3 regions of the Streptomyces sp. NPDC006335 genome follow, and region 1 is predicted to be linked to each of the others. Evidence: riboswitches for the same ligand, from Rfam matches in the RefSeq annotation. Region 1 holds a riboswitch; each other region holds the start of a gene.

Region 1 (3,203 bases):
AGGATCTGCACCACACCGAAGGAGGTGAAGGTGAAGAGGAAGACCATCAGCGCGGCGGCGGCCACGGCGGGCGCGAGCGCGGGAAGGGTGACCGTCCGCCAGGCCGTGAGCCGGGACGCGCCCAGCATCCGAGCGGCCTCCTCCTGGCGCGGGTCCAGTTGGGCCCACAGTCCGCCGACGGTGCGTACGACGACCGCGTAGTTGAAGAAGACGTGCGCGAGCAGGATCGCCCACACGGTGGTGTCCAGCCGTACGCCCCACCACTCGTCGAGCAGCCCGCCACGGCCGACGAGCGCCAGGAAGGCCGTACCGACCACGACCGTCGGCAGCACGAAGGGGACGGTGACCACGGCGCGCAGGACCTGTTTGCCGGGGAAGTCGAACCGCGCGAAGACGTACGCGCCGGGGAGCGCGATCAGGAGCGTGAGTGCCGTGGAGGCGAGCGCCTGCCAGGTGGTGAACCACAGGACGTGCCGGATGTCCGGCTGGGCGAGGACCTCGGTGATCCTGCCGAACTGCCAGCTCCCGCCGGTCTTCAGTCCGCGCGTGACGATCGCGGCGACGGGATAGGCGAAGAAGAGGGCGAAGAACGCGACGGGCACGGCCACGAGCCCGAGCCGCGCCGCCGCGTTGTGGAAAGGCTTGCGGGGCCTTACTTCAGAACCAGCGAGGTCCACGACTTGACCCAGTCGTCACGGTGGTCGGCGATCTTCGCCGGGTCCATGGTCTCGGGATCCTTGGCCTGCGGACCGTACTGGGTGAACTCGGCGGGCACCGAGGCCCCCTCCACCACGGGATAGACGAACATGTTGAGCGGCATGTCCTGCTGGAACTCCTTGGTGAGCAGGAAGTCCAGGAACGCCTTGCCGCCCTCGGTGTTCTTCGCGTTGCTCAGCAGCCCGGCGTACTCGATCTGCCGGAAGCAGGTCCCGTCGGCGACCCCGGTGGGCGCGGTCTTCGGCTTCGGATCGGCGTAGATCACCTCGGCGGGCGGCGAGGAGGCGTACGACACGACGAGCGGCCGGTCGGCCTTCGCCTTCTTGCCCCCCGCGGACCCGGAGAACTCCTCGTTGTAGGCCTGCTCCCAGCCGTCGACGACCTTGACTCCGTTGGCCTTGAGCTTCTTCCAGTAGCCCTGCCAGCCCTCGTCCCCGTACTTCGCGGCGGACCCGAGCAGGAACCCGAGCCCCGGCGAGGACGTCGAGGCGTTCTCCGTGACGAGGAGGTTCTTGTAGGCGGGCTTGATCAGATCGTCGTACGACGTCGGCGGCTGGAGCTTGTGCTCGGTGAACCAGGCCTTGTCGTAGTTGACGCAGATGTCGCCGCTGTCGATGGGCGTGACCCGGTGCTTGTCCTGGTCGGCCCGGTACTCGGCCTTGATCCGGTCGGCGCCCTTCGCCTCGTACGACTGGAAGAGCCCGTTGTCGAGCGCGCGGGAGAGCAGGGTGTTGTCGACGCCGAAGAAGACGTCGCCCTGCGGGTTGTCCTTGGTGAGGATGGCCTTGTTGACGGCCTGCCCCGCGTCGCCGTCCTCCAGGACCTTGACCTTGTAGCCGGACTTCTTCTCGAAGTCGGCGAGGACGTTCTTGGAGACGGCCCACGAGTCGTGGCTGACCAGGGTGACGGTCTTGGAGCCGGAGCCGGAGCCGTTGCTGTCGTCGGACGAGGACCCGCACGCGGACAGCGTGACCAGGCCGAGGCCGACGACGGCAGCGAGAAACTTCTTGTTGTTCACGGTGATGACCGAACTTCCTACCCAGAATGACCTGGGCGAGGTTCAGAGGGTCTGCGGCCCGATTGCCGCACTCTCAGCGCTGTGGCGCTCCCCTGTCGGATATGAAGATTTACGTACGTCCGTCAGACTACCGCTCGGTGGCCGCCAGCTGACCACAGGCCCCGTCGATCTCCTGCCCACGGGTGTCCCGGACCGTCACCGGCACACCATGGGCGGCGATGGCCTCCACGAACGCCTTCTCGTCCTCGGGCCGGGAGGCGGTCCACTTGGACCCGGGGGTCGGGTTCAGCGGGATGAGGTTGACGTGCACGGGCTTGCCCCTGAGCAGCCGCCCGAGCCGGTCACCGCGCCAGGCCTGGTCATTGATGTCCCGGATGAGCGCGTACTCGATGCTGAGCCGCCGCCCGGACTTCTCGACGTACTCGAACCCGGCGTCGAGGACCTCGCGCACCTTCCACCGCGTGTTCACGGGGACGAGGGTGTCGCGCAGCTCGTCGTCGGGGGCGTGCAGGGAGATCGCCAGCCGGCACTTGAACCCTTCGTCGGCGAACCGGTGAATGGCCGGCACAAGCCCGACGGTCGACACGGTGATGCCGCGCTGCGACAGCCCGAGCCCGTCCGGAGCGGGATCGGTGAGCGCCCGGATGGAGCCGACGACCCGCTTGTAGTTGGCGAGCGGCTCACCCATGCCCATGAAGACGATGTTGGACAGCCGCGCGGGCCCGCCCGGAACCTCCCCGTCCCGCAGCGCCCGCATCCCGTCCACGATCTGGTGCACGATCTCGGCGGTGGACAGGTTCCTGTCCAGCCCCGCCTGCCCGGTGGCGCAGAAGGGGCAGTTCATGCCGCAGCCCGCCTGCGAGCTGATGCACATGGTCACCCGATCCGGGTACCGCATGAGCACCGACTCCACGAGCGTCCCGTCGAACAGCCGCCACAGCGTCTTGCGCGTGGTCCCCTGGTCGGTCGACAGATGCCGTACGACGGTCATCAGCTCGGGAAGCAGCGCCTCCTGCAGCTTGCCGCGCGCCCCGGCCGGGATGTCCGTCCACTCCGCCGGGTCGTGCGCGTACCGCGCGAAGTAGTGCTGCGAGAGCTGCTTGGCACGAAACGGCTTCTCCCCGATCTCGGCGACAGCCTCTTTACGCTCGGCGGGCGTGAGATCAGCAAGGTGCCGCGGCGGCTTCTTGGCTCCGCGGGGGGCGACGAAAGTGAGTTCTCCGGGTGCAGGCATAACCCTTCCAGTGTGGCAGATCGTTCGAGCACCGCGTTCAGAAGATCCACACGCCGAAAGCCGCGACCGCCAGGCCCACGGCCATGAAGAAGCCGCCGGTGAGGGTGACCGGGAGGGCCTGGCCGCGGCGGCGGGAGGGCTCCAGGCCGCGCCAGGTGCTGATCGCCGCGTACAGGCCGATGAGAGCGATCGCACAGCCGATGACGAGGGCGGCGAGGCCGAAGAACCCGGACC
Region 2 (3,203 bases), on a different contig from region 1:
CTGTCGGCCGTGCCCGCGCTCGCACTCGTCGCCGGTACGGGTGCGGATGTCCCAGCCACCTCCGCCCCCGGTCGGTCGGCCGAGACCACCAGGGCCGCGAGGGCCGTGGTGACCGGCACCGAGGCGACGAGGCCGATCGAGCCGACCAGTGTGCGCACGATCTCCTCCGCCACCAGCTCGCTGTTGGCGACGGTCCCCACGCTGGACTGCGCGATGGAGAAGAGCAGCAGCAGCGGCAGCGCGGCACCGGCGTAGGCGAGGACGAGGGTGTTGACGACGGATGCGATGTGGTCCCGGCCGATCCGGATTCCGGCGCGGTACAGCCCGCGCCAGCCCATCGTCGGGTTGGCCTCGTGCAGCTCCCAGACCGCTGACGTCTGAGTGACCGTCACGTCGTCGAGGACACCGAGCGAGCCGATGATGACGCCGGCGAGCAGCAGACCGCTCATGTCGATCGTCGGGTACAGCCCGTGGATGAGTCCGGTGTTGTCGTCCGTGTTGCCCGTCAGTGCTGCCCAGCTGATGAACAGCGAGCCGAGGATGCCGATCAGCACCAGCGAGATCAGCGTCCCCAGTACAGCCACGGAGGTTCGGGCCGACAGGCCGTGGCACATGTAGAGGGCGATCAGCATGATGGCGCTCGACCCGATCACCGCCACGAGCAGCGGGTTCGAGCCCTGGAGGATCGCGGGCAGGATGAAGAAGTTCAGCACCATGAAGCTGATGGCCAGCGCGACCAGTGCCATGACTCCGCGCAGCCGCCCGACGACCACGACGGCGAGCGCGAAGATGCCGGCGAGCAGCCCCATCGGGAAGCGGCGGTTGACGTCGGTGACCGAGTACTGCAAATCCCTGGGCGCGGAAGGCTCGTATGCGACCACCACCTTCTCGCCCTCGTGCAACTGCCGTGACTGGTCCGGCTGGACGATCTCCGTGAAGGTGCGGCCCTTGTCGTCGCCGGTGTCGACCCGGATCGTCGCCTTCTTGCAGGTCCCGTTCGCCTGTTGTTCGGCGGACGAGCCCTCGGCGGTGGACGTGTCCCCCGTCGGGGGCTCCCCCGAGGCGTTCACCGACTTGCAGTCGACGCTCACTACCTTGCTGACCGTGGCCTGCTGAGTCTGCCGGTCGAAGCCCACCCCAGTGCGCTCGTGCGCCGGTGCGCCACCGGGCCACAGCACCCCGAGCCCCACCACCACGGCTACGCCGAACGGGATCAGGATCGCCGCGATGACCTTGCGCAGGTGCTTGGAGACGGGAGCCGCCGGCCCATGACTGTGCGAGTGGCCGTGCCCACCGCCGGAACCGGACCTGTCCCCGTGCCCATGTCCCGGTCCGTGCCCGTCGCCGGAACCGTGTCCGTCACCCGGACCATGCCCGTGCCCGCCACTTGAACCATGTTCGTGCCCGTCTCCGGGGCCACGCCCGTGTTCATCCCCGCCATAACCATCGCCGCTGCCGTAACCATCGCCACCACCGGCACCACCACTGCCCTGGCCGCCATGACCCGCGCCGCCCTGGCCATGACCGTAGCCCTGACCGCCCGCATGCCCACCACGGCGCTCATGCTCGTGCCAGCCGCTGGTCCCGCCCGTGCCGCCTGCCCCGCCGACCCCGCCGTCTCCGAAGCCGCCGCGGGAACCGCTGCCCGGGCCGCTTCCGGAGCCGTGCCCAGGACCGTTTCCGGAGCCCGGTCGGCGCGGAGGCTCGGGGGGCGGGTAAGGAGACTGATGCGTCGTGGTCACCGACCGATCATCGCAAGAACGACAGGGGCCCTCTGTTCACCGCGCCCGAATTGACGCTAGCGTGGTGGCACCTTTTGTACACGCGGGAGCTCGGAGCACCGGGCTGAGAGGGCGCTGACCTCCGTCCCAGCGATGTTTCACGTGGAACGTCACTTCAAGCGAGTGACGTTCCCCACGAAACGTCGGCGGACGGAAACCGCTGCGTCGACCGCCGAACCTGTTACCGGGTAATGCCGGCGTAGGGAGTAGGTCTCATGACCATCAAGGACGCGCGCACGCCTGCCTCCGAGCAGAACGACCAGCTCGACACGGAGGCCGGGAAGTCCATCGGCTGGCACAAGGCGTACATCGAGGGCTCGCGCCCCGATCTGCGGGTGCCGGTCCGCCAGGTGCACCTCACCAACGGGCAGTCGGTCACGCTGTACGACACCTCGGGCCCGTACACCGATCCGCTCGCCGAGACGGACGTCCGCCGGGGCCTGGTGCCGCTGCGGGAGAATTGGATCATCGCTCGCGGGGACACCGAGGAGTACGCGGGCCGGCCCGTGCGCCCCGAGGACGACGGGATCAAGCACACCTCACCTCGGGGCGGCCTCCGTAACCTGGACGCGGTCTTTCCGGGACGTGCCCGCCAGCCTCGCCGTAGCCGCGACGGCAAGGCGGTCACACAGCTCGCCTACGCCCGCCGCGGCGAGATCACGCCCGAGATGGAGTACGTGGCCATCCGGGAGAACGTTTCTCCCGAGGTCGTGCGGGAGGAGATCGCGGCGGGCCGTGCGGTGCTGCCGGCGAACGTCAACCACCCGGAGATCGAGCCGATGATCATCGGCAAGCGGTTCCTGGTGAAGGTCAACGCCAACATCGGCAATTCCGCGGTGACCTCCTCCATCGAGGAGGAGGTCGAGAAGATGACCTGGGCGACCCGCTGGGGTGCCGACACGGTCATGGACCTGTCCACCGGCCGCAACATCCACACCACCCGCGAGTGGGTGCTGCGCAACTCCCCGGTCCCCATCGGGACGGTGCCGCTCTACCAGGCGCTGGAGAAGGTCGACGGCCGCGCCGAGGAGCTGACCTGGGAGATCTACAAGGACACGGTCATCGAACAGGCCGAGCAGGGCGTGGACTACATGACGGTCCACGCGGGCGTACGCCTGCCGTACGTACCACTGACGGCCAACCGCAAGACGGGCATCGTCTCGCGTGGCGGCTCGATCATGGCGGCGTGGTGCCTGGCGCACCACAAGGAGTCGTTCCTGTACGAGAACTTCGAGGAACTGTGCGAGATCCTCGCCGCCTACGACGTCACGTACTCGCTGGGCGACGGCCTCAGGCCCGGTTCGATCGCGGACGCCAACGACGAGGCCCAGTTCGCGGAGTTGCGCACGCTCGGGGAACTCAACCGGATCGCGAAGCGTTTCAACGTACAGACCATGATCGAGGGCCCGGGACACGTTCCGA
Region 3 (3,203 bases), on a different contig from region 1:
CCCGAGCCACCCGGCCGGCGCCTCAGTGGGGCGGGCAGACACCGCCGGACCTCCACCCGGCCCGCCACAGCAGGCAGCGGCCGCCCAGCCGCCGCCCGCCTCCAGCGCCGCCGCCGGACCCCTGCCGCCCACCACCGGCGGCCCTCCGCCCGAGATGTCACAGCAGGCAGCCCGAGCCGTCGCGCGTTCGCCGCTTACGCCGTCGCCGCCTTCATCGGCCTCGCCGGGTCCACCAGCAGCTCCGGGTCCATCTCCGTGCCCGCCTCGATGAGCCGTCGTCCCTGGGCCAGGTCGCGGGGGCGGCCCACCGCCAGGAGGGCCACCAGGCGGTTCTCGCGCAGCCAGCACACCGTCCAGGCGGGACCGGACGGCTCGCCGCGCCACAGGGTGGTGTCGGCGGACGCGTGGTGCCCGGCGTACTGGACGAAGCGGCCGAACTGCTCGGACCAGAAGTACGGGACCGGGTCGTAGACCGTGGGGGCCTCCCCCAGGATGTCGGCGGCCACCGTGCGAGGGCCCTGGAGGGCGTTGTCCCAGTGGTGGACCAGCAGGCGCTCGCCGTACCTCCCCGAGGGGAAGGAGGCGCAGTCGCCGACCGCGTAGACGTCCGGGGCGGAGGTGCGCAGCCGTTCGTCGGCGAGGACCTCGCGGTGGGCGCCGAGCTCGATGCCCGAACCGGCGAGCCAGGCCGTGGCGGGCCGGGCGCCGATACCGACCACGACCGCGCCCGCGGGCACCCGGGAGCCGTCGTCCAGGACGACCGCGCCGGGCTCGACGCGCTCCACACGCGCGCGTGTGCGCAGCACGGCCCCCGCGTCCGCATACCAGGAGGCCATCGGAGCGGCCACCTCGGCGGGCAGCGCGCCCGCGAGCGGCCGGTCGGCGGCCTCCACGACCGTCACCGCGCAGCCCGCCTCGCGCGCGGCGGTGGCGAACTCGGCGCCGATCCAGCCCGCGCCGACGACCACGATGTCGTGCTGCCGGGCGAGCACGGGGCGCAGCCGCTCGGCGTCGTCCAGGGTGCGCAGCAGATGCACGCCGGGCACGCCCTCCGTGCCCGGCAGCCGGATCGGTTCGGCACCGGTGGCGATGACCAGGACGTCGTACGGGAAGGGCCCGGCCTCGGTGTCCAGTTCGTGTGCGTCGGGACGCACGCCCAGCACCTCGCGGCCGAGCAGCAGTTCGATGCCGAGGGCCTCGAAGTCCACGTCGAAGGCGGAGCCCTCGGCCTTGCCGAGCAGCACGGCCTTGGAGAGCGGCGGACGGTCGTACGGCTGGTGGGGTTCCGCGCCGATGATCGTGACGGTTCCCGAGAAGCCCTGCTCGCGCAGCGCGACCGCGGTCTGCACCCCGGCCATGCCCGCGCCGACCACGACCACCCGCCGCTGCGCCTGCGTCTGCTCGCTCATTTGATCACCATAGTCACCTGACAATCAGTCAGTCAGGACTCGTGCGCAGTGACCTGCTCCACAACGCTCGTCCCGCTGCCGGCCTGCGACTCCCACTCCCATGTCTCCTCCAGCCGCACCCGGCCGTCGGGGAGTTCCACGACCGTCGAGACGCAGTGGCCGCAGGACGTCGTCCCGTCGTGCTTGAGCTGGACGTAGCGGAAGTCGAGACGGTCCCCCGCGCGCGTGCCGACCAGATGTCCGCGGACGACGTCGCCGCCCTCGTACTCGGCCCAGATCTCCCCGTCCTTCTCGTGGTACGTGAACCGGGTCCGCGTACCCACCTGACCTGGGGCCTGATCGGCCACGGGGGCGAGGACGAGGCCGTCGAGCGAGCGGGGCATGGGGGCGGGCTCCCTTACAGAGGCGCACGGGCACGGGCTAGGGTGGCCAACGTAGAGCACTCGCGGGAGCCCGGACGTACCGGGCTGAGAGGGAGGCTGGCGGCCTCCGACCGTACGAACCTGATCCGGGTCATGCCGGCGAAGGGAGGGGCTGGACGCCCATGTCCTCACGTACGTCAGACGTCCTCGTCGTCGGGGGCGGCATCATCGGCCTGGTCACGGCCTGGCGGGCCGCGCAGCGCGGTCTCACCACGGCCGTCGTGGATCCCGAACCGGGCGGCGGGGCCGCCCAGGTGGCCGCCGGGATGCTGGCCGCGGTCACCGAACTGCACTACGGCGAGCAGACCCTGCTGGGCCTGAACCTCGCCTCCGCCCAGCGCTATCCCGACTTCGCGGCCGAGCTCACCGAGCTGACCGGACTCGACCTCGGTTACCGCCGGTGCGGCACGCTCGCCGTCGCCCTGGACGCCGACGACCGCGCCCACCTGCGCGAACTGCACGCGCTCCAGCGGCAGTCGGGGCTGGAGTCGGAGTGGCTGTCCGGCCGGGAGTGCCGGCGCCTGGAGCCGATGCTCGCGCCGGGGGTGCGGGGCGGGCTGCGGGTGGACGGCGACCACCAGATCGATCCGCGCCGGCTCACGCGCGCGTTGCTGGCCGCGTGCGAGCGGGCGGGTGTGGTGTTCCACCGCACCTGGGCCCGACGTCTGCTCGTCGTGGGGGACCGGGCGGCCGGGGTCGCCACCACGGACGGCGAGGAACTGGGGGCGGACCAGGTGGTGCTCGCCGCCGGAAGCCTCAGCGGCCGCCTGGAGGGGGTCCCACAGGCCCTCCTGCCCCCCGTACGGCCCGTGAAGGGGCAGGTGCTGAGACTGACCGTGCCGCCGCGGCTCGCGCCCTTCCTGAGCCGTACCGTGCGGGCCGTGGTGCGCGGCAGCCAGGTCTACCTGGTGCCGCGCGAGAGCGGCGAGCTGGTGATCGGCGCGACCAGCGAGGAGCTGGGCTGGGACACCACGGTGACCGCGGGCGGGGTGTACGAACTGCTGCGGGACGCGCACGAACTGGTCCCCGGCATCACCGAACTGCCGCTGACGGAGACCCGCGCGGGACTGCGCCCGGGCTCCCCGGACAACGCCCCGCTGCTCGGCCCGACGGACCTTCCCGGTCTCCTGCTGGCCACCGGGCACTACCGCAACGGCGTGCTGCTGACGCCGGTCACCGGGGACGCGATGGCGCACGCGCTGACCACCGGTGAACTGCCGGAGGAGGCCCGCCCGTTCACCCCGAGGCGTTTCCTGGAGTCCGTGGAGCAGCCGGCATGAACATCTCCGTCAACGGCGAGCCGCGGGAGTTCGCCCCCGGCACGGCTCTCGACACCGTCGTACGGGCACTGACGCCGGCGCCCTCCGGAGTG

What was found. Region 1 has a riboswitch for thiamine pyrophosphate ahead of ABZ098_RS23155 (thiamine ABC transporter substrate-binding protein). Riboswitches for the same ligand answer to the same signal wherever they lie in the genome.
Region 2: linked by a shared signal. The riboswitch ahead of thiC (phosphomethylpyrimidine synthase ThiC) and the one ahead of ABZ098_RS23155 (thiamine ABC transporter substrate-binding protein) in region 1 are both predicted to bind thiamine pyrophosphate.
Region 3: linked by a shared signal. The riboswitch ahead of thiO (glycine oxidase ThiO) and the one ahead of ABZ098_RS23155 (thiamine ABC transporter substrate-binding protein) in region 1 are both predicted to bind thiamine pyrophosphate.

What each region holds. Positions count from the first base shown of each region.
Region 1 covers NZ_JBEXQX010000008.1:143,785-146,987, forward strand. Annotated here, with positions in the region: gene ABZ098_RS23150 (iron ABC transporter permease) at 1-677, opposite strand, end outside; gene ABZ098_RS23155 (thiamine ABC transporter substrate-binding protein) at 653-1,735, opposite strand; TPP riboswitch at 1,732-1,839, opposite strand; gene rlmN (23S rRNA (adenine(2503)-C(2))-methyltransferase RlmN) at 1,863-2,969, opposite strand; gene ABZ098_RS23165 (hypothetical protein) at 3,007-3,203, opposite strand, start outside.
Region 2 covers NZ_JBEXQX010000009.1:254,491-257,693, forward strand. Annotated here, with positions in the region: gene ABZ098_RS25495 (YibE/F family protein) at 1-1,742, opposite strand, end outside; TPP riboswitch at 1,815-2,004, shown strand; gene thiC (phosphomethylpyrimidine synthase ThiC) at 1,997-3,203, shown strand, end outside.
Region 3 covers NZ_JBEXQX010000001.1:425,876-429,078, forward strand. Annotated here, with positions in the region: gene ABZ098_RS01975 (FAD-dependent oxidoreductase) at 195-1,409, opposite strand; gene ABZ098_RS01980 (hypothetical protein) at 1,442-1,792, opposite strand; TPP riboswitch at 1,845-1,956, shown strand; gene thiO (glycine oxidase ThiO) at 1,954-3,111, shown strand; gene thiS (sulfur carrier protein ThiS) at 3,108-3,203, shown strand, end outside.